Regions from separate parts of the Enterobacter cancerogenus genome, predicted to be linked through region 1. Evidence: predicted binding sites of a transcription regulator. Region 1 holds the regulator's gene; each other region holds the start of a gene.
What was found. Region 1 encodes CRP, which controls carbon source genes, mostly activating them, when cyclic AMP is high. Its sites were predicted from a motif close to ATGTGANNNNNNTCACAT; they were not measured.
Positions count from the first base shown of each region.

Region 1 (5,366 bases):
GGTCATTCGCGCGAGGCGGTGATGGACTCGGTGGTGCGCTCGATGGAAGATTACATTAACTTCCTGACGCCGCAGTTCTCCCGCACCCATATCAACTTCCAGCGCGTGCCGACGGTAGACACCTCCAACCCGTTCGCCGCCAAAACCATTCCGTCGCTGGACGAGAGCTTTGTGGTCATCCATTTCCGCAATCTGGACGGGATTGACTACCCGTGGCTGCTGGCGATGCTGCAGGGGTCGTTTATTTCACATATCAATACGTTGGTGGTGCCGGGCGGAAAAATGGGGCTGGCGATGGAGTTAATCATGACGCCGCTGGTGCAGCGGTTGATGGAAGGCAAGCAGATCGCGTGAGTTGTTTTGCCCGGTGGCGCTGCGCTCCGGGCCTACGATCGTGCTTTTGTAGGGCGGGTCAGCGAAGCGCCACCCGCCAAAAGATTAGGCCTCAATCACTTCATACGAATGGGTAATATTCACCGCTTTCTCAAGCATTAACGCCACAGAGCAGTACTTCTCCGCAGACAGGTCAACCGCGCGCGACACCGCCGCGTCTTTCAGGTCTTTACCCGTGACAATAAAGTGCAGATTGATATGCGTGAACAGGCGTGGCGCCTCTTCGCGGCGTTCAGACGTGAGCTTCACTTCGCAATCGGTCACGTCGTGACGGCCTTTTTGCAGGATCGACACCACGTCGATAGCGCTGCATCCCCCCGCCGCCATCAGCACCATTTCCATAGGGCTTGGGGCTTTATCGCCGGAGTTACCGTCCATCAAAATTTGGTGGCCTGATGCAGACTCGCCCAGGAACGTCAGCCCTTCTACCCACTTTACACGCGCTTGCATATTCATTAACTCCAACGTTGCATTTTTGGTGACAGAGTACGCGCGCGTTACATTTCACGCAACGGAAGGCGACCTGCATCATGCTGAAGCGAGACACCAGGAGACACGCGTCAAAAGCTATGCTAAAACACTCAGGATGCTACAGTAATACATTGACGTTACACATGTATGCAGAGGACATCAAACTTTACTGGCTGCGAAACGTTACGACAGCCGACTTCCCAGGGTATGGGTAAGAATTCGATTGCAACCCCAGAGTCAGGATGCGATTTATGGCTCTGGTGACAGCTTATAACAGAGGATAACAGCGCATGGTGCTTGGCAAACCGCAAACAGACCCGACTCTCGAATGGTTCTTGTCTCATTGCCACATTCATAAGTACCCATCGAAGAGCACGCTGATTCACCAGGGTGAAAAAGCGGAAACGTTGTATTACATCGTCAAAGGCTCGGTGGCAGTGCTGATCAAAGATGAAGAAGGGAAAGAGATGATCCTTTCTTATCTGAACCAGGGCGATTTCATCGGTGAACTGGGCCTGTTTGAAGAGGGCCAGGAACGTAGCGCCTGGGTTCGTGCGAAAACCGCATGTGAAGTGGCTGAAATTTCTTACAAGAAGTTCCGTCAGCTGATTCAGGTAAACCCTGACATCCTGATGCGTCTCTCTTCCCAGATGGCTCGCCGTCTGCAGGTGACGTCTGAGAAAGTGGGCAACCTTGCCTTCCTCGACGTTACCGGCCGTATCGCGCAGACCCTGCTGAACCTGGCTAAACAGCCGGACGCGATGACCCACCCTGACGGCATGCAAATTAAAATTACCCGCCAGGAAATTGGTCAGATCGTTGGTTGCTCCCGTGAAACAGTGGGCCGTATCCTGAAAATGCTGGAAGACCAGAACCTGATCTCTGCCCACGGTAAAACCATCGTGGTCTACGGAACCCGTTAATTACGGTCAAACGGCGTGCCACCGCAAGGTGACACGCCGTTTTTGTCTCTACTCCCCATGTGGCGCAGGCTGATCTATCACCCGGAAGTTAACTACGCACTGCGGCAAACGCTGGTGTTGTGCCTTCCTGTGGCCGTGGGCCTGATCCTCGGTCATCTCCAGCAGGGTCTGCTGTTTTCCCTTGTGCCTGCCTGCTGCAACATTGCGGGCCTCGACACGCCGCATAAGCGCTTTTTCAAACGCCTGATCGTTGGCGGCTGCCTGTTTGCAGGCTGTAGCCTCGCGGTGCAGCTTCTGCTGGCCCGGGATATTCCGCTGCCGCTCATTCTGACCGTGCTGGCAATGACGCTCGGCGTGACTGCTGAAATCAGCTCGCTGCACGCCCGACTGCTGCCCGCCTCACTGATTGCCGCCATCTTTACGCTGAGCCTGGCGGGCAATATGCCGGTGTGGGAGCCGCTGCTAATCTACGCCCTCGGCACGCTGTGGTACGGCGTATTCAACTGGTTTTGGTTCTGGCTGTGGCGGGAACAGCCGCTGCGCGAATCCCTGAGCCTGCTCTACGTGCAGTTGGCGGAGTACTGCGAGGCCAAATACACCCTGCTGACCCAGCACACCGATCCGGAAAAATCACTGCCGCCGCTGCTGACGCGACAGCAAAAGGTGGTGGATCTGATTGGCCAGTGTTACCAGCAGCTGCATATGCTTGCCGCCAATAAAAACCATGATTACAAGCGGCTGCTGCGCATCTTCCAGGTGGGGCTGGATCTGCAGGAGCACATCTCGGTCAGCCTGCATCACCCGCAAGAGGTGCAAAAGCTGGTCGAGCGTAGCCATGCCGAAGCGGTGATCCGCTGGAACGCTCAGACGGTGTCCGCGCGCCTGCGGGTGCTGGCGGACGACATTCTTTATCACCGCTACCCCACGCGCTTTAACATGGATAAGCCCCTCGGCGCGCTGGAGAAGATTGCCCGCCAGCACCCGGATAACCCGGTCGGGCAGTTCGCCGCCTGGCACTTCAGCCGCATCGCGCGCGTCCTGCGCACCCAGCGTCCGCTCTACCCACGCGACCTGATGGCCGATAAACAAAAACGGCTCCCGCTGCTGCCCGCCCTTAAAAGCTACCTGTCGCTGAAATCCCCGGCGCTGCGTAACGCCGCGCGCATCAGCGTGATGCTGAGCATCGCCAGCCTGATGGGGATGGCGCTGCACCTGCCGAAGCCATACTGGATCTTAATGACCGTGCTGTTTGTTACCCAAAACGGCTACGGCGCCACGCGGGTGCGCATCCTGCACCGGGCGGGCGGCACGATTGCCGGGCTGGTCATTGCCGGGGTCACCCTGCACTTCCACGTGCCGGAGGGATATACGCTGGCGGGAATGCTGGCGATTACGCTGGTGAGCTACCTGATTATCCGCAAAAGCTACGGCTGGGCGATGGTTGGCTTTACGGTCACGGCGGTATATACCCTGCAGTTGCTCACGCTCAACGGCGAGCAGTTCATCATCGCCCGGCTGGTTGATACGCTGATTGGCTGCCTGATTGCGTTTGGCGGCATGGTCTGGCTGTGGCCGCAGTGGCAGAGCGGGCTGCTCAGGCAAAACGCCCACGACGCGCTGGAGGCAGACCAGGAGGCTATCAGGTTGATCCTCAGCGACGACCCGCAGCCCTCGCCGCTGGCCTATCAGCGCATGAAGGTCAACCAGGCGCACAACGCCCTGTTTAACTCGCTCAACCAGGCGATGCAGGAGCCAGGCTTTAACTCGCACTATCTGGCAGACATGAAACTGTGGGTGACGCACAGCCAGTTTATCGTCGAGCACATCAATGCGATGACGACCCTCGCGCGCGAGCACACGATGCTGACCCCGGATCTGGCGCAGCGCTATTTGCAGTCGTGCGAAATTGCGCTGCAGCGGTGCCAGCAGCGTCTGGAGTATGACTCACCGGGTGAGTCGGGGGATTCGAACATTCTCGAAGCGCCGGAAACATTAACCCACGGGCCGATGAGCACCCTGGAGCAGCATTTGCAGCGCGTGTTAGGGCATCTGAACACCATGCACACCATTTCGTCGGTGGCATGGCGTCAGCGACCGCATCATGGGATCTGGTTAACGCGCGTACTGAAACGCACGCCGTACTGATTATGTCGGGTGGCGCTACGCTTACCCGACCTACAAGACCTGAACACCGTACCTGCCATTTTGTCGGGTGGCGCTACGCTTACCCGACCTACAAGACCTGAACACCGTACCTGCCATTTTGTCGGGTGGCGCTACGCTTACCCGACCTACAAGATCTAAACACCGAGCCTGCCGTTTTGTCGGGTGGCGCTGCGCTTACCCGACCTACAAGACCTGAACACCGTGCATGCCGTTTTGTCGGGTGGCGCTACGCTTACCCGACCTACAAGACCTGAACGCCGTGCATGCCGTTTTGTCGGGTGGCGCTACGCTTACCCGACCTACAAGACCTGAACACCGTGCCTGCCATTTTGTCGGGTGGCGCTGCGCTTACCCGACCTACGGTTTTGTAGGCCCGTGCAAGCGCAGCGCCGCCGGGCAATGAGGTTATCCCCGGACTATTTTACCGACCGCCGCGGCAAACCGGGTTAACCCGTCTTCAATATCCTTATCTTCCACCACCAGCGACGGCGCAAAGCGCATCACGTCCGGCCCGGCGTTGAGCACCATTACCCCTTCGTGCGCGGCGGCGTGCAGGAAATCACGGGCGCGGCCTTTGTATTGCGGCTTCAGCTCGGCGCCAATCAACAGCCCCATCCCGCGGATCTCGCTGAAGACATCAAACTGTTCGTCAATCTGCTGAAGGTGCTTCACAAACTGCTCGCGTTTCGCGTTCACGCCGTTGAGAACCGTCGGCGTGTTGATGATATCGAACGCCGCACCGGCAATCGCGCAGGCCAGCGGGTTGCCGCCGTAGGTGGAACCGTGGGAGCCGACGTGGAACGCGGAAGCGATATCCTGGGTGGTCAGCACCGCACTGATCGGGAAGCCGCCGCCGAGCGCCTTGGCGCTGGTCAGGATATCCGGCGTGACGCCGTAGTGCATGTAGGCAAACAGATCCCCGGTGCGTCCCATGCCGCATTGCACCTCATCAAACACCAGCAGCGCCTTGTGCTCGTCGCACAGCGCGCGCAGCCCTTTCAGAAATTCCGGCGTGGCCGCCGTCACGCCGCCTTCGCCCTGAATCGGTTCCACCACCACCGCGCAGGTGTGGTCGTCCATCACCGCCTTCACCGCATGCAGATCGTTGAACGGCACGTGGATAATATCGGCAGGTTTCGGGCCGAAGCCGTCGGAATACTTCGGCTGGCCGCCAACGGACACGGTAAACAGCGAGCGACCGTGAAAGGCGTTATGGAAGGCGATGATTTTGGTTTTATACGGGCTGTGGCGCGTTGACGCATAATAGCGCGCCAGCTTGAACGCGGTTTCGTTGGCTTCAGTGCCGGAGTTCATGAACAGCACGCGCTCGGCAAAGGTAGCGTCGATGATCTTGCGCCCCAGGCGCAGCGCAGGCTCGTTGGTGAAGACGTTGCTGGTGTGCCACAGGGTTTC
Region 1 is NZ_CP077290.1:3,111,674-3,117,039, reverse strand. Features, by position in the region: gene I6L58_RS14625 (phosphoribulokinase) at 1-354, shown strand, start outside; gene I6L58_RS14620 (OsmC family protein) at 439-843, opposite strand; gene crp (cAMP-activated global transcriptional regulator CRP) at 1,155-1,787, shown strand; gene I6L58_RS14610 (YccS/YhfK family putative transporter) at 1,845-3,932, shown strand; gene argD (bifunctional acetylornithine/succinyldiaminopimelate transaminase) at 4,359-5,366, opposite strand, start outside.

Region 2 (5,366 bases), 1.2 Mb from region 1:
AATTGCTGCTTAAATGCGCAATTCATTCATTTCTAACATGAATGTGATGACGAGAATATGACAGCCAGACAGGCGAAAGGGGGGAGTCGCATCAGGGATCCCAAACGATCCCTGATGGATGATGATAATTTAGGTTAGATATTTGTTTTAATTTTGTTGCTATTTCCGGGCATATAACGATCGAAAAGCGCAATTAAACGGTCGCTTAAGGGGGTCATTAAGCACCATGGCGCCCCAATGAGCACCGCCGTCAGGGAGCCAACGGCAATATCGGTAAACCAGTGCGCACCAATCATGACGCGCGGGAAGGCAAATATCACGACGATGGCCAGAGCAATGGCAAAGGCTTTTTTACCGAAATAACGCAGCATGAAGGCGGAGAAAATAAGCAGCATCATGCCGTGATCGCCAGGGAAACTGTCTTTCGACGCGTCTTTTGTCGAAATATGCAGCAATTCACTCACGCGGTAAATATTCGGGAACGACAGGGAGGGGCTTGCGCGTTTAACCGGCATCAGATGCTGCGCCAGCTGGTTGATCACCACCGCCGTCAGCAGCATCACCAGACCCATCATTATGATACGACGACGCCCTGTTTTGTCCTCTTTCAGCCAGAAGGAGAGCATTAAACAGCCCATCGCCAGCAGCGAGCAACCGTCAAAGGCACGGTTATTGGTAATCGCTACCAGCCATAAAAACGCCTTACTTTTTACCAGTTCCTGATTAAAGAAATGGAAAATGCTGGAATCCAGCGGGAACCACAGGCCGTGGTTCACCGGAAGATACCAGGATAAAAAGAGCGCCAGCCCGGCGGCGTTCAGCAGTAATATCTGGGGGTATCGAGTCGTCATAGTCTTCAGCATAGTGTTAAAACTGGGGCAACGTTAGCCACCCGAACTTAAACGAAGCTTCAACAGACTGGACTGGAGTGCGTTCCAGTCGGTGTTAACCGCACTAATTAACTCTATTCGGCTATCCGGCGGCGCGACGTTCTGCGTTTCGATAAAGAAGTCCTCACCCTGGCGGTTTATCCGCACCAAGCCGTCCTGCGTGCGCATCACCCCTTTTACACGCTCAACCGGGGCCAGCCTGGCCCACTCAAGGATGCCGATGGTGTCAAACTGCGTGTCGGCGTCAAAAATCCATCCGCAGGCCTGATGCCCCTGACCGCTGTTCAGGTTACGCCGCCAGCGCTGATGCTCAGGCAGGCTTAACGCAGCCAGGCCATGCTTCACGCCATGATGATGCGCGTGCTCGGGGCTGGATGGCAGTTCTGTCTGATTCAGGCGAGGAAGATCGAGCAGCGCGCCATCAATGTTCCCTTGCGTGGTCTCGACACGCTGGCGTCCGCCGCCCGCGTGTTGCCACCAGGCCGCCAGTGCCGCCTGGCTCTCGGGCGTGCTGCGGTCGGATTTATTCGCCACAATGATATCTGCCGAGGCGAGCTGGTCGCGGAAGTTCTCATTGCTCAGCGTTTTTTCATCGAGCAGCTGGCGCGGGTCGAGCAGGCAAAGCGTGGCGCGCAGATCGATCCAGGGTTCATAAACCGGTGCGGTCAGTAAATCGAGAATTTGCTTCGGATGGCCCAGCCCCGTGGGTTCAATCAGCAGACGGTCGGGTTTGCCCTGACGGAGCAGTGTGTTCAGCCCCACCTGCATCGGCAGACCATTCACACAGCACATGCAGCCGCCGGGGATCTCCTTGATCATCGCACCGCTGTTGGCCAGCAGCGCGCCGTCGATACCGACTTCGCCAAATTCGTTAACCAGCACGGCCCATTTTTCGGCCGGATCTTTATTTGCCAGCAAATGCAGAATGGAGGTGGTTTTGCCGCTACCGAGGAAGCCGGTGATGAGGTTGGTTTTGGTCACGTGTGCTCCGAGAGATAATCGTAATGCTAAACCGATAATCTATCATCCTGGCGAAAAAAACGGACATTGAGAAGGGGAGGCGCGAACGGAGAGGCACCCCGTTCGCGTTAAACGCAATAATCGCTAAATATTTAACGTTTCGATAACGGCCCGGCGCGCGCCATCGCGGACGAGGCGCTGGTAGGCCTGAACGATTGCGTCCACGAACGCCGGCGTTTGCGGCAGGTCGTGGCCGAAGATCTCGTTTAGCCCCAGCAGGGCGGTGACGCGATCGGCTTCGCTGCTGGTGCTCACAATGCCACGGATTTTCTCGCTAAGCGGATCGCGAACGTCGATTGCGTTTCCCTGGTCATCCGTGCCGCTGACGTAGCGCATCCAGCCCGCCACGCCCAGCGCCAGCAGAGGCCACGCGGTATGACGTTCAAGATGCACGCGGATGCCGTCGAGCATCCGCTGCGGCAATTTCTGGCTGCCGTCCATCGCAATCTGCCAGGTCCGGTGCTGAAGCGCCGGGTTGGCAAAACGGTCGATCAGGCTGTCGGCATAGGCGGTGAGGTCAACATCCGTAATGCGCAGGGTAGGGGCCTGCTCGTCCAGCATCAACCGGCGGGCGGCCTCGCGGAAGTGCTCATCCTCCATGCATTCATTAATATGCGCATAGCCCGCCAGGTAGCCAAGGTAGGCCAGAAACGAGTGGCTGCCGTTCAGCATCCGCAGTTTCATCTGCTCCCAGGGCAGAACGTCCTGCACCATCTGCACGCCTGCGACCTCCCACTCTGGCCGTCCGGCGACAAAGTTATCTTCAACCACCCACTGGATAAATGGCTCACAGCTGATGGCGCAGGGATCGTCCACGCCAAGGGCCTGGGTGATTTCGGCCAGAGAGGCCTCGGTGGCAGCCGGAACAATCCGGTCGACCATGGTGCCCGGGAAGCTGACGTGCGCATCAATCCAGGCGGCAAGCTCAGGGGAGCGTTTTTGCGCCATCCCGAGCACGGCGTTTTTCACCACATGTCCGTTATCCGGGATGTTATCGCAGGAGAGAACGGTAAACGGCTGCAACCCCCGCTCGCGGCGGCGATGCAGCGCTTCGACCAGAATACCCGGCGCGGAATGTGGTTCAGACGGATTTTCAAGGTCATGGACAATGCGGGCGTTTTGCGTATCCAGCCTGCCGGTAGCCGGGTCGAGGCAATAGCCCTTTTCAGTGATGGTAAGGGAAACAATCGCCACCTGGGGTTCGCAGAATTTTTCAATGATCGCCGCCAGCGAGTCGAGTTTTGCATTCAGACATTCATGTACCGCGCCGACGATAATCGGCTGATTCCCGTCAGGCCCTTTCTCCAGCACGGTAAACAGATGGTCCTGGGCGCGCAGCTGGCTCATCAGCACGTCGCCGCTGAACAGGCTGATCTCGCAAATCCCCCAGTCACCCCCCTTTGCGTTCAGTACCCGGTCTGTTAACAATGCCTGATGCGCGCGATGAAACGCACCAAAGCCAAAATGGACGATGCGCGAGCGCAGTGACTGACGGTCGTAGTGCGGCTGTTGAACGTGGGAAGGAAGCGCGGTGGAGGCAATTGTCTTCATGAAATACACACCTGATTAACCATTAATTAACAATGCCAGTGTAAAGTTATATGACAACAAAGAGAATTGGTAAGCCGTAAATATCGCGATTATGTGAGTTTGATCAATCAATGCCGTGGGCTATATTGACCCTCATGATTAAACATGTATGGTAGTCGTCAACAAAGTCATTCATATTGGTATAACAACTTTAAGGGGTGGGACGATGGAACAAACCTGGCGTTGGTACGGACCGAACGATCCGGTTTCGCTTGATGATGTGCGTCAGGCAGGCGCGACGGGCGTCGTGACGGCACTGCACCACATTCCCAACGGCCAGGTGTGGCCGGTTGACGAAATTAAACAGCGCCAGGCGCTGCTGGCGGAAAAGGGCTTAACCTGGTCCGTGGTCGAAAGCATTCCGGTGCATGAAGAGATCAAAACCCGTTCCGGCGAGTGCGACACCTGGATTGCCAACTATCAGCAGAGCATTCGTAACCTCGCCGCCTGCGGGATTGATACCGTTTGCTATAACTTTATGCCTATTCTGGACTGGACGCGTACCGATCTGGAATACCAGATGGCAGACGGCTCTAAAGCGCTGCGCTTTGACCAGATTGCCTTTGCGGCATTTGAGCTGCATATTCTGAAACGTTCTGGTGCTGAAGCGGATTACACCGCCGAAGAGCAGCAGCAGGCGAAGCAGTGGTTTGATGCCGCCAGCGAAGCCGATATCGAAAAGCTGACGCGCAATATCATTGCCGGTCTGCCGGGGGCAGAAGAGGGGTACACCCTGGATCAGTTCCGCGCGCGTCTGGCCGAGTACGGCAATATCGATAAAAACCAGCTGCGCGACAACATGGCCCACTTCCTGCGCGCCATTGTCCCGGTCGCAGAAGAGGTGAAAGTGCGTCTGGCTATCCATCCTGACGATCCTCCGCGTCCCATCCTCGGCCTGCCGCGTATTGTCTCGACAATCGAGGATATGCAGTGGCTGAAAGAGACGGTCGACAGCATCTATAACGGCTTTACCATGTGCACCGGCTCCTACGGCGTGCGCGCGGATAACGACCTGGTGCAGATGATCGAGACCTTTGGCGATCGGATCCACTTCACCCACCTTCGCGCTACCTGCCGGGAAGAGAACCCGAAAACCTTCCACGAAGCGGCGCACCTGGGCGGCGACGTGAATATGGTGGCGGTGGTGGATGCGATCCTGGCGCAGGAAGTTCGCCGTAAGCAGGCGGGCGATGTGCGTCCAATTCCGTTCCGTCCGGATCACGGGCATCAGATGCTGGATGATTTACGCAAGAAAACCAACCCGGGCTACTCGGCGATTGGTCGCCTGAAAGGGATGGCGGAAGTGCGCGGCGTTGAGCTGGCGCTGAAGATGACGAAGTATCCGGAGCTGCTGTAAGCTCTGTTGCCCGGTGGCGCTACCGCTTACCGGGCCTACAAAAAACCGGCCTGAGAGCCGGTTTTTGAGTTTTTGCAGGTCGGGTCAGGCGAAGCCGCCACCCGACAAATGCGGCAATCAGTCAGCACGACCCATATAGCGTTTTTCTTCGATATGGATGCGGATTTTCTCGCCTGCTGAGAGGTATTCAGGCACCTGAACAACCAGGCCGGTCGTCAGCGTTGCCGGTTTGTTACGGGCGCTCGCGGACGCGCCTTTGATACCCGGTGCCGTATCGACAATTTCCAGGTCGACGGTTTGCGGCAGTTCCAGCGCCAGCAGCACGCCATCCCAGGTCAGCACCTGCATGTCCGGCATCCCACCTTCAGGAATGAACAGCAGCTCTTCTTCGATCTGATCTTTGGTGAAGATATACGGCGTATAGTCTTCTTTATCCATGAACACGTATTCGTTGCCGTCGATATAGGAGAAATCAACGTAGCGACGGGTCAGGGTCACGGTATCCACGA
Region 2 is NZ_CP077290.1:4,329,397-4,334,762, forward strand. Features, by position in the region: gene I6L58_RS20490 (phosphatase PAP2 family protein) at 135-851, opposite strand; gene I6L58_RS20495 (CobW family GTP-binding protein) at 885-1,871, opposite strand; gene I6L58_RS20500 (mannitol dehydrogenase family protein) at 1,995-3,461, opposite strand; gene uxuA (mannonate dehydratase) at 3,667-4,857, shown strand; gene yeiP (elongation factor P-like protein YeiP) at 4,975-5,366, opposite strand, start outside.
Region 2: the regulator CRP is predicted to act here: its motif matches at 3,553-3,570, upstream of I6L58_RS20500 (mannitol dehydrogenase family protein).

Region 3 (5,366 bases), 320 kb from region 1:
TGCTGGTCGCGGTGATCGGCGTAGGCATCGTGACCCGCGCGGGCCAGCTTAAAGAGCGCAAGATGGGCATCAAAGCCGAGGACTTCAACCTGAAGAAAGGGCTGCTGCTGGCGGTAATGTGCGGCATCTTCTCCGCCGGTATGTCCTTCGCCATGAACGCCGCCAAACCGATGCACGAAGCCGCCGCCGCGCTGGGCGTCGACCCGCTGTACGTTGCCCTGCCAAGCTACGTGGTGATCATGGGCGGCGGCGCGCTGGTCAACCTGGGCTTCTGCTTTATTCGTCTGGCAAAAGTGAAGAACCTGTCGGTAAAAGCCGACTTCTCGCTGGCAAAACCGCTGATCGTAACCAACGTGCTGCTCTCCGCGTTGGGTGGGCTGATGTGGTATCTGCAGTTCTTCTTCTACGCCTGGGGCCACGCCAGCATTCCGGCGCAGTACGATTACATGAGCTGGATGCTGCACATGAGCTTCTACGTGCTGTGCGGCGGCCTGGTGGGGCTGGTGCTGAAGGAGTGGAACAACGCCGGGCGTCGTCCGGTGGGCGTGCTGAGCCTCGGCTGCGTGGTGATTATTATCGCCGCCAACATTGTTGGCCTCGGCATGGCGAACTGATCACGCCGCCTTTCGACTACGATGACGCCACTGTACCGGCGTCATCCCCACCTCGCGGTTAAACACCACCGAAAAGTAGTTGCTGTCCTCAAAGCCGCAGCGCATCGCCACTTCACTCACCATCAGCTCCGTATGCTGGAGCAAATACTGAGCGTGGCAGATGCGCAGCTGGCGCAGATAGTGGTTCACCGTCATCCCGGTCTGGGTGCGGAACTGCTGGCGTAACGCGCGTTCGCTGCACTGCTCCTGCTCGCAGAACTTTTCCAGCACGAAACTCTTGTTCAGGCTGCCCGCAAGTTGGGTGATGAGCTTATCAAGCAGCGCCTCCTGAGTGGTGGCGGAGGGGTTGTCGGTAGCATAACGATAGCGCTTGAGGGTCATTACCAGCTGGGCAAAGAGCAGCTCCGCCATCTGGTTAGCCTCGGGATCGTTTTTCAGGCTCTCCTGTTCAAGCTGGGAAATCACCTGCCGGACCTGGGTCATGCCGTTGCTGCTTAAGCGCCAGTGCGGTGCGCCCTTCGCATCAACAAACCCCGGAATGTTTGCGGCCCAGTCGACGTTGAGTTTGAGCCTGTCCGGGCAGTAGATGACGTTCTGCAACACCAGGTCGTTCACCGAGGCGTAGGAGTGTTTGTCCTCGGCGCGAATGTAAAACAGATCCCCGCGCGTAATGCGGTAAGGCCGGTCGTTAAGGACGTGCAGGCCGTTGCCCCGCCACACCAGCACCAGCTCGCAAAATTCATGCGTGTGTTCGGCAAAGACGTTTTGCGGATAGCGATCGGCCACCGCAACGGCCTGGCCTGCGGAGGCAAAAAAATCATCTTTGCGAAGAATTAACTGAGCAGCCACACCACAACCTCACGGGCGAATAACCTGACATTATTAGCCTTTTTGCGGCGAAAAAACGGTGATTGCCCTCGCGTTACTGAAGCGACGCGTCCTTGCCCTGGCGAATGTCGCGCGGCGACCAGCTGAATTCACGGCGAAACAGCGTCGAAAAGTGGTTACTGTCGCCGAAACCGCAACGATAAGCGATGTCCGTGACGCTTTCATCCGTGTGGCGCAGCAGATGCCGGGCCTTGATTAAACGCAGGCGGTTAAGATAGCGCTGTGGGGTCAGCCCGGTGTGCTGCTTCAGCTGGCGGTGCAGGGTACGCAGCGACAGCGAGAAATCATCCGCCAGCGTTTCCCAGCAGATATCCTCAGCAAAGTGATCTTCCAGCCAGGCCATCAGCTGGTTAAGGCGCGCAGCGTTATTTTCCAGCCCCTCCACCAGGCTACTGCGGCGCAGCAGCACCAGCAGTTGCATAAACAGAAGTTCACGCGTGGCAACAACGTGCGTCTCCAGCCCCTCCTCGCTCTGCTCCATCTGGCTCACCAGCTGGCGCACCTGCTGCAACGTGGACTGATTAACCCGCCAGTGCGACGGATAGTGCCCGTCTTTCTCCTGGGGCAAAAGCTGATTAAGCCCGGACAAAAACTGGAACGCATCCGGCGAGCGATACAGCACGTTGGTCAGGCACAGGTTGTCGGTATGTTCGTATAAATGCCGGTCGTGATCGCGTACAAAGCAGACCGTGCCACCGCTGATGGTGTACGGCTGGCCGTTGAAGACGTGAATGCCCGTGCCGTGCTCAACAATCACAATCTCATGGAAATCATGATGATGTTCCGGAAACGCTGCCTGCGGGAGCCGTGGCTCAATCGCGACAGGCGATCCGCCCGAAGGAAAAAAATCCACGCTGTGTAGTACGGTCATAACGGCCCCCACCAATGAGAAAAGTTCTCAAAATAGTAATTAAGGCCCGGCGCACGCACCTTAAATTTTCAGCAGCAAACCTCGCAAAAGCTGTCCGTTTTTCAAGAAACGGGCGGAAAGATCGGGAAATGCGGTAAGCGTCACACTGCCTGAAAACCCCGTCATTACTGGAAACTGTGAACTGCCTCACGTTCACCTTTGCTTTCTTGCCAGCGCGCGATTTGCCCTGTCACTGGCGAGAAGGTGCCTTTTTCTTCCCTTTCTTACACTCACCGCTAATGACTTGAGAAAGGACGTGACCATGACTTTTCGCCATTGTGTGGCTGTCGATTTAGGCGCATCCAGCGGCCGCGTAATGCTGGCGACCTGGGACCGTAGCCAGCGCACGCTTTCGCTTCGCGAAATGCACCGTTTTGCCAACTGTCTGCAAAAGCGGGACGGCTTTGATACCTGGGACATTGACGGCCTGGAGGCGGCAATCCGTACCGGGCTTGAGAGTGTCTGCAATGACGGCATCCGTATCGACAGCATCGGAATTGATACCTGGGGCGTGGATTACGTCCTGCTGGACGACGCTGGCGAACGCGTCGGCCTACCCGTCTCTTACCGCGACAGCCGTACCGACGGCGTCATGGCGCATGCCATCGCCCAGCTGGGTAAAGAGACGATCTACGGGCGCAGCGGCATTCAGTTCCTGCCGTTTAACACCCTGTATCAGCTGCGCGCCCTGGTCGAACAGCAGCCGGAACTGGCCGCAAAGGCGGCGCACGCCCTGCTGATCCCCGACTACTTCAGCTACCGCCTGACCGGCAACCTGAACTGGGAATACACCAACGCCACCACCACGCAACTGGTGAACATCAATTCCGATAACTGGGACGAAAACCTGCTGGCCTGGACGGGCGCCTCGCCGTCGTGGTTTGGCACGCCGACCCATCCGGGCAATGTGATTGGCGAGTGGCTCTGCCCGCAGGGCAATCCGATCCCGGTGGTGGCCGTGGCGAGCCACGATACCGCCAGCGCGGTCATCGCCGCGCCGCTTGCCGACAAAGACGCGGCGTATCTCTCTTCCGGCACCTGGTCGCTGATGGGTTTTGAGAGCAAAATGCCCTACACCAGCGACGCCGCGCTGGCGGCGAACATCACCAACGAGGGCGGCGCAGAAGGCCGTTACCGGGTGTTAAAGAACATCATGGGGCTGTGGCTGCTCCAGCGGGTGCTGAAAGAGCAGAACATCACCGACCTGGCCTCGCTGATTGCAGAAACCGAAAAGCTGACGGCCTGCACGTACCTGATCAACCCCAATGACGACCGCTTTATCAACCCGGCGCACATGAGCGCCGAGATCCAGGCCGCCTGCGTCGAGGCCGGCCAGCCGGTGCCGTCCCGCCCTGCCGAGCTGGCGCGCTGTATTTTTGACAGCCTCGCCCTGCTGTATGCCGACATTCTCGACGAACTGGCGAGCCTTCGCGGCAGGCCGTTCAGCCGGTTGCACATCGTTGGCGGCGGCTGCCAGAACCAGCTGCTGAACCAGCTTTGCGCCGACGCCTGCGGGATCACCGTCGTCGCCGGGCCGGTTGAGGCCTCCACGCTCGGCAATATCGGCATTCAGCTGATGACCCTGGACGAACTGGCGAGCGTCGACGATTTCCGCTCGGTAGTGGCCGACAACTATGGCCTGACCACCTTCACTCCCCATCCCTGCCATGACATTGCCCGCTACCGGGCGCAGTTTCAGCAAAAACGACTGACTAAGGAGCTTTGCGCATGACCACTCAACTTGAACAAGCCTGGGACCTGGCTAAACAGCGTTTCGCCGCCGTCGGCGTGGATGTCGACGCGGCGCTGCGCCAGCTCGACCGTCTGCCCGTCTCTATGCACTGCTGGCAGGGCGATGACGTCGCCGGTTTCGAGAACCCAGGCGGTTCGCTGACGGGTGGCATTCAGGCAACGGGTAATTATCCGGGCAAAGCGCGCAACGCCAGCGAACTGCGTGCCGACCTGGAGCTGGCGCTGAGCCTGATCCCGGGGCCAAAACGCCTGAATCTGCACGCCATCTATCTCGAATCCGACGAGCCGGTGGCGCGTAACGAGATCAAACCGGAACACTTTACGAACTGGGTGGCGTGGGCCAAAGCCAACCGGCTGGGGCTGGACTTTAACCCGTCCTGCTTCTCGCACCCGCTGAGCGCCGATGGCTTTACCCTCGCCCACGCCAACGATGAAATCCGCCAGTTCTGGATTGACCACGTCAAAGCCAGCCGCCGCGTCTCGGCGTACTTCGGCGAGCAGCTCGGCACGCCGTCAGTGATGAACATCTGGATCCCGGACGGCATGAAGGACATCACCGTTGACCGCCTGGCGCCGCGTCAGCGCCTGCTGGCCGCACTGGATGAAGCCATCAGCGAAAAACTGGACCCGGCGCACCACATCGACGCCGTGGAGAGCAAGCTGTTCGGCATCGGCGCGGAGAGCTACACCGTCGGCTCGAACGAGTTCTACATGGGCTACGCTACCAGCCGCCAGACCGCGCTGTGCCTGGACGCCGGTCACTTCCACCCGACGGAGGTGATCTCCGACAAAATCTCCGCCGCCATGCTCTACGTGCCGCGCCTGCTGCTGCACGTCAGCCGTCCGGTGCGCTGGGACAGCGACCACGTGGTGTTGCTGGATGACGAAACTCAGGCAATCGCCAGCGAAATCATCCGCCACGACCTGTTCGACCGCGTGCACATTGGCCTCGATTTCTTTGACGCCTCCATCAACCGCATCGCGGCGTGGGTTATCGGCACCCGCAATATGAAGAAAGCCCTGCTGCGCGCCCTGCTGGAGCCAACCGCCGCGCTGAAGCAGCTGGAGGAAAACGGCGACTACACCGCCCGTCTGGCGCTGCTGGAGGAGCAGAAATCCCTGCCGTGGCAGGCGGTGTGGGAGATGTACTGCCAGCGTCACGACGCCCCGGCGGGCAGCCAGTGGCTGGATAACGTGCGGGC
Region 3 is NZ_CP077290.1:2,788,067-2,793,432, reverse strand. Features, by position in the region: gene rhaT (L-rhamnose/proton symporter RhaT) at 1-614, shown strand, start outside; gene rhaR (HTH-type transcriptional activator RhaR) at 615-1,463, opposite strand; gene rhaS (HTH-type transcriptional activator RhaS) at 1,537-2,373, opposite strand; gene rhaB (rhamnulokinase) at 2,675-4,144, shown strand; gene rhaA (L-rhamnose isomerase) at 4,141-5,366, shown strand, end outside.
Region 3: the regulator CRP is predicted to act here: its motif matches at 2,502-2,519, upstream of rhaS (HTH-type transcriptional activator RhaS).

Region 4 (5,366 bases), 1.0 Mb from region 1:
TGGCGCGATCGCGACGACCATCGCGGTGGCAGAGGTCACGGCAGAGGCCATGGTCACGGCCATCATCATTAATGAACAAAGGAGCCTCGCGGCTCCTTTTTCTTTTTGTTTTTTTTATTTATAACCCTAATGCCGTTCCTGCCAGCAGCCACAGGTTGAGCGCCACCACCACCACCACGATAGCCCACCCCGCTCTTTTCACCAGCGTGGTGTTCACTAACTCCCCCATCAGCGATTTGTCACTGGTAAATATCAGCAACGGCACCAGCGCCAGCGCGATACCAAAGCTCAGCAAGACCTGACTCATCACCAGAATACGGGTGGGATCCAGCCCCATCAGAATGACGATGAAGGATGGCAGCATTGTGACCGCGCGACGTACCCAGAGCGGAATATGAAAGCGCACAAAGCCCTGCATTACCACCTGCCCGGCCAGCGTACCCACCACGGTTGAGGAGAGGCCGGCAGCCACCAGGCTAAGCCCGAAGATGGTCGCCGCGGCGTGGCTAAGTAAGGGTTCGAGGGTCAGATAGGCCTGATCAAGATCGGCGACGCCCGTATGGCCATTAAAATGGAAAGCGGCAGCTGCGGTTGCCATCATCGCCAGGTTCACAAATCCGGCAATGGTCATGGCGATCGCCACGTCCCATTTGGTGGCGGAGTAGCGGTCTTTACGCGTTCCGCCGTGCAAATCCTGGGTTAATGAAGAGTGGAGATAGATAACGTGCGGCATGATGGTTGCGCCCAGCACCCCTGCCGCCAAGAATACGGCTTCGGTATTAGGCAGGCTGGGGATCGCCATCCCTTTACCAAGCTGCACCAGATTCGGCTGAGAAAATACCAGCTCAACAATATAGGCTGCGGCCACAAACAGCAGCAGACCACCAATCACCTTTTCGAGCGGCTTTTGCCCGCGACGCTGCAGCATCAAAATCAGGAACGTCGCAATCCCGGTCAGCACGGCCCCCTGCAGCAGCGACACGCCTAAAATCAGCTTGAAGCCGATAGCCGCCCCGATAAATTCGGCGAGATCGGTCGCCATGGCGATAATTTCCGCCTGGATCCAGTACAGCCACACCGCCGGACGCGGATAGTGGTCGCGGATCTGCTCCGCCAGGTTTTTACCTGTGGCGATACCCAGCTTTGCCGAAAGCATCTGGATCAGCATCGCCATGAAGTTGGCCCAGACTACCACCCACAGCAGCTTATAGCCGAAGCTGGCCCCGGCCTGAATGTTGGTCGCAAAATTACCCGGATCGATATAGCCAATAGCAGCAATGAACGCAGGTCCCATTAACGCGAACCGCAACTTGCGCGCTGCTCTGCCACTGCTACCCTCTACGCGACTATTTGTCATGTCTGCCTCTGGAAATATAGCCTTTGCTATGTTTTATGCTATCAAAATGAGAATGATTATCAAGACCATTTAGGTGGTTAAAAATGATTTCATTGATAGCTAAGAACAATAGGTGGGCAGGTGGTGCGACATCACAGATTGTGAAAATGCGCAGTCATTTGTGAAGCGTAGCACACAAACTTAACTTTTCACTCATTTACCTAACATAACAAAAATGTATTGTTGATCACTATTTTTGAGACTCGTCACAGGATGTAACTATAGTGTGGCCTTGATCTCGTTTTCTTTGCGCTTGTTACATAGAATGTGCACGGAAATTAAACCTGCCTCATATTTGGAGCAAATATGGACCGCGTCCTTCATTTTGTCCTGGCACTCGTTGTCGTTACTGCGCTTGCGTTGCTGGTCAGCCATGACCGCAAAAAAATCCGCATCCGCTTTGTTGTTCAGCTTCTGGTTATTGAAGTTTTACTCGCGTGGTTCTTCCTGAACTCCAACGTGGGACTCGGCTTCGTCAAAGGCTTTTCCGAAATGTTCGAAAAACTGCTCGGTTTTGCCAACGAAGGGACCAATTTCGTCTTCGGTAATATGAACGATCAAGGCCTGGCGTTCTTCTTCCTGAAAGTGCTGTGCCCTATCGTCTTTATCTCTGCGCTGATTGGTATTTTGCAGCACATCCGCGTGTTGCCTGTTGTTATCCGCGCTATCGGTACCGTGCTGTCAAAAGTGAACGGTATGGGCAAACTGGAATCTTTCAACGCCGTAAGCTCCCTGATCCTCGGTCAGTCTGAGAACTTTATCGCGTATAAAGACATCCTCGGCAAAATGTCCCGCAATCGTATGTACACCATGGCTGCAACGGCGATGTCTACCGTTTCCATGTCGATTGTTGGCGCATACATGACCATGCTGGAGCCAAAATACGTTGTTGCGGCACTGGTTCTGAACATGTTCAGCACCTTTATCGTTCTGTCTCTGATCAACCCGTACCGTGTTGAAGAGGGCGAAGAGAACCTGCAGATGGCAAATCTGCATGAAGGTCAGAGCTTCTTCGAAATGCTGGGTGAATACATTCTGGCGGGCTTTAAGGTTGCGATTATCGTTGCGGCAATGCTGATCGGCTTTATCGCCCTGATTTCAGCCCTGAACGCCCTGTTCGCGGCGGTGCTCGGTATCTCCTTCCAGGGCATTCTGGGCTATATCTTCTACCCTGTTGCCTGGGTAATGGGTGTTCCGGCTCACGAAGCGCTGCAGGTCGGCAGTATCATGGCCACCAAACTGGTGTCTAACGAATTCGTTGCAATGATGGATCTGCAGAAAATTGCCAGCACGCTCTCTCCGCGCGCAGAAGGCATCCTCTCTGTGTTCCTGGTTTCCTTCGCCAACTTCTCATCCATCGGTATTATCGCCGGTGCGATTAAAGGTCTGAACGAAGAACAGGGCAACGTGGTTTCTCGCTTTGGTCTGAAGCTGGTGTACGGTTCGACGCTGGTCAGCGTGCTCTCCGCCTCTATCGCGGCGCTGGTCCTGTAACCCATACTGTGAAATAAAAACCGGGAGCCTTGTGGCTCCCGGTTTTTTTATGCCTGCAGTTCGCTTAGCGGCGCGGGTTTGCCGATGAGATACCCCTGCAGATAATCCACCCCGAAGCGCAGCAGCATCTCTCGCTGCTCCGGTGTCTCTACATATTCAGCCACCACGCAGAGCGATTTCGTCTTCGCCAGATTGCATATTGACTGGACGATCATCGCGTCCATGCTGTCACTACAGATATCTTTGACGAAGCAGCCATCAATCTTAATGATGTCAGCCTGCAGGCGTTTGAGGCGCTCGTAATTGGCGTATCCCGTGCCAAAATCATCGATTGCTATGCGAAAGCCATACTCCCGAAGCGTCTGGATATTTTTAATGCTCGCCCCGGAATTAGAGAAGGCCTGCTCTTCGGTTATTTCGATGACCACTGCATTTGGGCTGACAAAATAGCGCTCAAAGAGCTGAATTATCTCGCTCGCCGCCTCTTTTTGCATCAGCGTCAGCGGCATCAGGTTGACGGAGAAACGCGTTTCGGCGTGTGGTTCCGGGTGGTTCTTAAGCCATTCCAGAAGGCTTTCAACCACGCTCATATCAAACCGATGGCTCAGGTTAAACTGGGCAACAAGCGGGATAAAGCGGTCAGGAGTGATGATTTCGCCCTCGCTCTCTATACGGGTCAAAATCTCGTAATACCCCTTCCCCTGCGCGTTCTGGATGGGCTGCGCGTACAGACGAAGGCCACCTTCTTCGAGCGCCCGCTTAATGCGGCCCAGCATCAACACCCGATCCGTTGTCTGGCCCGAGACGGTCTCCAGGCTGTTGGTCAGCCCCAGAACGCGGTGGTTGGCGCAGGATTGTTCTGCAAGCCAGCTCAGCTGGCCCAGCATAGGGTGCAAGTGCTCACCGCCTTCCACTTCGCCCCACGCTGCACCGAACTCGATTTCCAGCGCCGTTTTGTTCCAGATAATCTTCCGGCTGTTCAGGTGATCCACCATGTACTGGAGCCGCTCGGACGGTTCCGGCCCAAGCAACACCACAACCAACTCGCTACCGGGTAGCTGAAAGAGCTTTTCCTCTTGTTGCAAATAAGGCTGAAGGGTGGCGGTGACCGATCGTTTGCAATGTACCCGCATCAGTATGCCGTAATGGCGACTGAGGAACTCCAGGTTGTCCATCCGCAGACAACAGACTTTGGCGTCGGGGTGGTCCTGCAGATAGTCTTCCAGCGCGCGGATGTTGGGTAACCCGGTCAACGGATCGGTGAGCGCCCTTTCCTGCCAGCCCTGCTTCATCCATTCGCTGCGGCGGTAGATCTTCGACATATAGAGCAGGCAGATAGCAAATGAGATCAGCACCGACAAGATAAAGGAGAGCGAGTAGCCCGTTTCTACGCCATTCAAAAAGTTGTAGTTGTAGGTCAGCAGCATCAGGGCTGATACAGCCCAGAGCAAGGAGATCAGCGCATAGCTCAGACGGCTTATCCCCAGCGTGAAGAGGATAAAGACGATCGGCATCAGGTAGCCGGCAATAATCGGCGACTCAAAGGGCGCACATAAAATTGCGATAAAGAGAACTAACAGCGTTAACCAGACGATGATAAATAACGGCTTTTTATTGAAAAGAAACGGCTTTAAGCTTCGACGCCAGAACACCCTGGCATAACCGGGATTCATTATCATTCTTAATGGGTAATAGAACATCATGGTAAATATTAGCGCTGCACAAATCAGGCTTTGAATATCAATGATGTTATAAATGGCGGAGCCTTCTCCGAAGAAAGTGGAGACCGCCACGGGGAAATCAAATAAATAGCCCGCCAGATACATCAGGAGTTTAATCCCGACAGGCACCATAAAGCCGAGCCAAAAAATACGCATCCCAATATATTTATTTGGCACGCTGTGCCGCCAGCGCGGCCCGATCACCAGCCGAAGCAGGCCGCACGCCGCAAACACGGGAAAAGTCTGACAACACACTAAGATAACGTGCTGAAGCGCGGTTAGCTGAAGATTATAAATATTTGTTACAATAATACTTATCAGAACCGGAATAACCGCCCGTCGGCCAAATAATAAAACGGCGGCCAGCATTACGCTCAACGGCAACCATGCCAAATAAACCTCGTAACCGTTAACAACCGCCCGAGGAGAAACATAGCGGGAAAAAGGGACCGTAAACAGACACAATGCCAGGGCAAGCATTATTATCTTTACATTATTGTCAGTTTTTCTTTTCATTAATTTCGACTGTTTATTTACATTTCATCTTATTGACCATCTGGATAATAGGTTTATTAATTGTACGAATCAAGTTGAACGCCATAAAGCGCCAAGTTTATTGATATAGATTGAGCTGATGTATAGAAATTCGCGTAGTTGGCAACAAAAAGATCGTAAAGCTGTTACAGACGCATAAAAAAACCCCCGTCTTTCGACGAGGGTTCAAATTTTGGTGGAGCTAAGCGGGATCGAACCGC
Region 4 is NZ_CP077290.1:4,133,838-4,139,203, reverse strand. Features, by position in the region: gene ypeC (DUF2502 domain-containing protein YpeC) at 1-72, shown strand, start outside; gene I6L58_RS19540 (Nramp family divalent metal transporter) at 119-1,357, opposite strand; gene I6L58_RS19535 (NupC/NupG family nucleoside CNT transporter) at 1,703-2,890, shown strand; gene I6L58_RS19530 (sensor domain-containing phosphodiesterase) at 2,938-5,127, opposite strand; tRNA gene I6L58_RS19525 (tRNA-Ala) at 5,340-5,366, opposite strand, start outside.
Region 4: the regulator CRP is predicted to act here: its motif matches at 1,621-1,638, upstream of I6L58_RS19535 (NupC/NupG family nucleoside CNT transporter).